2 regions of the Psychromonas sp. SR45-3 genome follow, and region 2 is predicted to be linked to the other one. Evidence: riboswitches for the same ligand, from Rfam matches in the RefSeq annotation. Region 2 holds a riboswitch; the other holds the start of a gene.

Region 1 (3,179 bases), on a different contig from region 2:
AAACAAAACCTTCCACGATCATAATAGGAATATGCGCAGGTAATACTGCTTTTGCCGCTAATACAAATGACTCACCCGATAACGCTAATGAAAAAGCCACCATCACCGAGGTAATGATAATGGCGCCGGCACCGCCAATCGCGCCCCAAATAGCTGCAACTTTAGCACTTTCATGGCGAATGCCTTTGTAACAAAGATAATAAATAATCACTGCCGGCAACGCGATATTGACGGTATTAACACCCAATACGAGTAAACCGCCAAAGCCAAAGAAAATAACCTGTAATAGCAATGCCACTAATAATGCCGGAAAAGCAACCCAGCCTAAAATAATGCCGAGTAGTCCATTCATAATTAAATGCACACTAGAAAAGCCCAAGGGTAAATGGATATAAGAAGCAATAAAAAATACAGAAGCTAATACGCCCACCAATGGCAGGTGGTCATAATCCATTTTTTTTAGACCAATAAAAACACCGACGACCGCCAAAACTGCGCCACTGACTAATACCGGTACTGACAGAGCACCATCAACAATATGCATAATTTATCCGTTTAAAGTGATACGTCTAAGTAATACGTTGCGCCTATATAAGCCGACGCTACAAAGACTATGGTAACTTAGTCGCTTGCACCCAAATAACCGCGTCTTGTGATAACGCTTTACCTTGATAAGTTGTTTTTTCACCTATACCTAACGCGGCAAATCCCCACTGCCCTGCTTTTAATAATGAAAAGTGGAAGGTGCCGTTCGCATCGGTATAGATCGTCTGAGTCACAAAAATATCCGAAGGCGGTGTCATAATCGGTTCTTTGGCAAAATGATTATTTTGCATATCCGGTACATAATTCATAAATTCGACTTCAACAGCAGCAAATGGAACTGGCTTGCCATTAGACTTCACTACCGCACTAAAAATACCGCCTTCATAAATAGCATAAGGTTTAGTGAGTGGCACTATTTCAGCCGTTAACCCAATGTCTTTATTCCAGTCTGTAGGGAGGTTACCAACATTCACAATTGTTTTGGTGATTTGTTGAATATAAATATCTTCTTCTGCTTCAAAATAAGGAGAAGGCTGTGCAATAAAGACATAATCACCTAAACCACGTAACTTCACATCTGCCTGATAAGCATGGCCTTTATCAACTGCGCTTTCCCACTCAATATCAGTAACCGTGTCAATAAGGTCGGTCTTTTTACCTTTTTTAATCATGTAAAAAGCTTCAGGTTTATCCACAGCCATCACATGTCCGCTTGCAGCTGGATGTGTAAAAGGCATTTTAAAGCTGATTGCCCCGCCTTTTGCATGTAACAATTCAGGGGTGTAAAGCATTTGGAAATGAGCATTGGCCGAAAATGAAAGCATACAGGTTACGGCTAAAATGAAGGGATTAGAAAATTGTTTTAGTTTTTTAAAGGTTAACACAGAAAAATCTCCGTCTGATTAATGAACAGGCGAAGTTGTGGAGGAGATGGAACACCTAGAATAAGCAATACATGACTGTTGCCAATATGCTTAATAAAGATAAACCAGCCGGTGAAGCCCTCCGCAACACCACGGTACTTGCGTCAAAAGCAAGTATCATCCAGAGGTTTGGTATCCGGGCTCAGCAAAATCAATAAATATTGCTCTACCGTTGCGGGGGCAGCCTTGGTCTTTAACCAAGTTCCCAAACAGATGTGATGGTAACCGACATAACGGGATTAATGACCACTACAAATGCATCGTTTTAACACGATATCCAAAGGAGGCAGAACCATAACTTGATACAGGTCAAACAGTCAATATAAAGCACCTATTTTATGCTTAATAATACAAGTGCTGATATCGCTAAATACTTTACCTGTGTTTTATGAACATTATTTTTGTACCGTCAAATTTTTTATGATCGGCAACACCTGTAATAAATGCAGCAGAAGCCGTTGTATAAAAATAAGCATTTATGACGAATAAATTTACACATTAAAACAGAGATCATACGGCAACTCAGTAAGAACCTGAATTTTAACACATTATCATATTGGCACGATTACTGCTTTACTATGCGATATATACTCAATATTAGTTAATCATTAATGAGTATTATAAAAACAACCTAACAACGAAAGGAATCAATTTCATGAAAAAAATCATCATAGCTGCCGTTACTTCACTAATGGCTTTAAACGCAAATGCAGCTCTTATTAATATCTATGAGACAAACTCATCTTTAAGCAATATTGCACAATCTCAAGCAGTTATTGATAGCGCAACTGCCTCAACATCTTCATTTGAAAGTGATAATATTTTTTACAGCGATGCTGCAGCACATGGAGCGCCTGGATTTGATAATGGTCATAATCAAACGTTTGTATTAACTGCAACAGGTTTTGTTGACACTTCTTTATATTCTGCACTGAAGTTTTTCCACGATGATGGCATGATAGTTAGTCTAGCGGGTAATCCAGTCTATACCTACAATGCAAATACAGCTAAAAGAAGTAGCGGGCTGATTAGCTTTGCAGATACTGGTTTAGTATCTTTTGATTTGTTGTTCTGGGAAAACACTGGTGCAGCGACTCTACTTACTTACGGTGTGTTAAGAAATGGTACACAAGCAACTGAAGTCGCAAAAATTGCTTCAGTTCCTGCACCTGGTGCAATGGCCTTATTTGGTTTAGGCTTAATTAGCTTAGTAGCCGCGCGTCGTCGTAAAGCCTAACTTTATCAAATAGCTGTTATAAAATAGCTATTCTCGCATTGCCTTTTATAGAGTAGCTTTACAGCTACTCTATATTTCCAACCTATCATTTTACACCTTAATACTTACAATCTTATCGCTGTAGACTTTCTATTCTTAGGATCTAGCTTCCTACTACAGGATTTTCGACCTCTATTTTCATGCATTGAATAACTTCATTTTTTCCAGCCATTCCTTAGGTGACATACCTAGTTTTTTTCTAAAGACGCGAGCAAGTGCAGACCCGTTCTCATAACCCACTGCATTGGCGACTAATGACACTGACTTATTTTTCTTTAATAAACTTTTCGCTACAATAATTCGCCAATCAATAACATAGTCTCCAGGGCTTTGACCAACAAGGCGTTTAAATAATTCAGAAAATTTAGAACGTGACATTAATGCCAGTTCTGCCATCTCCTCTAACCCCCATTGCCGCTCGGGCGCATCTTGGA
Region 2 (3,179 bases):
TATTTCCTCCAAGTTTATAGGGGTCACTTTAAATCATCGAACTTAGTATGTAGAGTTGGTCTAAGGCTTAAGCACTAGGGTCTCAAGCCATACTCCAAAAAGTTAATATATTAGATTAGCTTTTAACGGCATTCAGCAATAACTCCACCTTGTTTGACCCATTGAGCAAACCATTGTTTAAATAACTTATACTGTTTTTCACAATATCCGCGCTGCTCAGCATTTAGTTTATCTGATTCATTAAAATGGAGGTCATATTCTTTTTCTCCATTCAATACTAAGAGGTATTTAAAAAATAGAACAAGTTCAGGACCTTCATCAAAACTAGCTAAGACTGCAATCGCCTCTTCAAGTTCTTGTGCTCGAATACGAGCTTCTATATGCCCTTCTGCTGCCAACATAGACAACCGAGTAAGTAAAAGAACCTCTTTTGGAAGCGCAGTTCCTATTCCAGTAATTGAACCTGTAGCACCACAATTTACGAAACCATGAAAAACCCTTGTGTCAACACCCACCATCAATAAAACTTCTTCATCTTTAGAAGTAATATTTTCAGCTGCATAACGCATAGCTTCTTTAGTACCAAACTCTTTAAAACCAATCAGATTTTTGTGTTCTTCTCGAAGAGAGAAAAATAAATCAGCTTTAGTTTCAAAGCCATATACAGGACTATTATAAATGATAGCTGGTATTGATGGAGCCGCAGATAAAATCGCTTTAAAGTGATTTTTTTGTGCCGTGATGACTGAACCTCGGGATAGAACACGAGGGATCACCATTAACCCTGCAGCTCCGACTTTCTCAGCATGAGCAGCATGGGCTACAGCTGATTTGGTATTGATAGCTCCAGTTCCCACCATAACTGGTACACCAGCATCAACAAGACGCTCAACACCTTCCATACGCTCAGCGTCAGTCAATAAAGGCCAATCCCCCATAGAACCACAATAAACAACAGCAGACATTCCAGCCGATATCATTTCCAGGCCTTTCTTTACCAGAGCATCAAAATCAGGTTTTCGATCTTCTTTACAAGGGGTCATAAGAGCAGGTATTACGCCATAAAAAATATCTTTCTTCATTTTTTAATCCTTTGTTAATGAGTTTATTATTTAAATTTTTAAAATAATTTAAGTTTCAGCAAAGCTCAAAATAGTCTCAATCTTTTACTTAAATAATTAGGACTTAAGCTATCTATTTCTAATGACTAATACCAAATAGCTACTTTGCAATTCGCATTTAGAATATTGTATATTGTATGCAATATTAAAGATACAAGATACTACTGTATGCGTCAATAGATACTCAAAATTTAGATTAAGGCTAATTTAATACCTTTAAGCATGCCTCGTTCATAAGTTCCACGTATGATCTAAGCACTTATTAGCTAGCGATGTGAGTTATTTGAAAGCCAACATTTAGTAAAAAATAAGACCAATAAAACACCTCGCAATAATTGACAGGTTATGTCATCCCCCTATAATCGCCCCTATTATTACGTGTTTGTTATTATGAAATTAATAATCTAGTAAACTTAAATGGGAAGCATGTTCAGCACTCGATTTCTGATGGGTTGAATAAATCATGCGCTGCCCCCGCAACTGTGAAGGTATGACTCGCTATTTATTTGAATAGCGATTATCACCCAGCCAGATACCAGCGTAATAACGTCACTGTCCATACTGCGGGTCGGCCGTTATGGAACGTAAAATCGCATTTATTAATAATAGATGGGCGTAATGGTGACGAGCCAAAGAAAGTTTTTGCTGCTCAGTGACTGTTATGTTGAATGATGATCTAAAACGGTATTGTTAAATATTATTGTTAGGTAATGCTGTTGTTATTAATAGTATTACCATGCTATCAATAAATTTTTTAATGCTCTTGCCCTATATCTCTTCTGCTATCACTGCGTGACCAACTTTCTCCATTACTAAACCCAAGGAAGAAACATGTTCACACTTCGCTATACTTCGATAGCTGTTATGACATTAAGTCTATGCAGTGCAAACTCATTGGCAGATGACGAAATAACATCATCACAAACTAGCCCACGTAAAAATATTTTAATTACCAAAGGGTTTAGTGCACCTAATGCAACCACGCAAAACTATAGTGGTGAGAATATTGTCAGCATCGTGCCTAGTGACAGTGATATTAATAAAACTTTAGATCAATTAATTGCGGAAAATACGCCAGGATTTGTTCATACCAATTCGGGAACCGCCAAACATAATGCCAGCAATTATCACCGTGGTCTTTCTGATAAATATACATTGTATTTATTAAATGGTGTGCCGTTTCCTACGTCAACCCTTGGCAGCCAAAACATTCCAGCTATTCCCATGGAATCTATTGCATTAATTGAAGTTATTCGCGGTGCACAAGCTTCTTTGTACGGTTCAAGCTCCTTAACCGGTGTGATAAATATCATCACTAAAACAGGTGAAATGGCAGATGCGCAACTTAATATCAGTGCTGGATCTAACAATACTCAGCGAGTTGGTGGTGCTTATGCTAATAATTGGAATAATTTTCAATTCATGACCTCTTTCGATAGAGATCAGTCAGATGGGTACGATTTTATTGAAGATTCAGATGATGACTTTGGTTATGACAGTTACTCGATGAATAGTTATGCAGCTTATGTTACTGAGAAAAATCGCTTCTCAATCGCTATCAATAATGCAATCTCTGACTTAGAAATCTATGAGTCATACCCCACAGTAGGTAAAGCTAAAACATCACAAGATACATTACAAATTACCGGTAAGTATATTCAACAATATACACAAAACCTATCATCTGAATTTACGCTATCAACAGCAGAGGTAGATTTAAAGGCCGGCCATCCGAGTGCAAGCAATGTTGATCATTATTCAACACGAGAAAACTTATTCCAACTGCATTTAAAAGGCGAATGGCAAGATTTAACAGTTAATTTTGGAGGTGAGTTCATCCAGTCCACGTACAAATCAAATGAGAATGGTAATGACCGTGATCAAGGTGCAGTTTACTTGGCATTCAGCCACTATCTGGTAGATTATTTGAGTATTTCAGGCGGTATTCGTCATGATCATTATTCTGATTTTGGTGATGCCCTAACCTACTCTGCAGGATTTTCATTATTTGAAATAGCCAGTATCAACTACAAAACGTCTTTCACAGCACCTTCTTAT

Evidence for each region. A riboswitch is a leader RNA that binds a small molecule or an ion and turns the genes downstream of it on or off. The one in region 2 is predicted to bind cobalamin.
Region 1: it holds a riboswitch for cobalamin, as region 2 does, so the genes downstream of both, H5084_RS14965 (DUF4198 domain-containing protein) here and H5084_RS05260 (TonB-dependent siderophore receptor) in region 2, are expected to answer to the same signal.

Annotation. Positions count from the first base shown of each region.
Region 1 is NZ_JACJDP010000033.1:8,679-11,857, reverse strand. Features, by position in the region: gene cbiM (cobalt transporter CbiM) at 1-544, opposite strand, end outside; gene H5084_RS14965 (DUF4198 domain-containing protein) at 612-1,430, opposite strand; cobalamin riboswitch at 1,579-1,722, opposite strand; gene H5084_RS14960 (PEP-CTERM sorting domain-containing protein) at 2,125-2,706, shown strand; gene H5084_RS14955 (AraC family transcriptional regulator) at 2,884-3,179, opposite strand, start outside.
Region 2 is NZ_JACJDP010000006.1:44,669-47,847, reverse strand. Features, by position in the region: gene H5084_RS05270 (Ldh family oxidoreductase) at 1-1, opposite strand, end outside; gene H5084_RS05265 (dihydrodipicolinate synthase family protein) at 123-1,082, opposite strand; cobalamin riboswitch at 1,481-1,680, shown strand; gene H5084_RS05260 (TonB-dependent siderophore receptor) at 1,953-3,179, shown strand, end outside.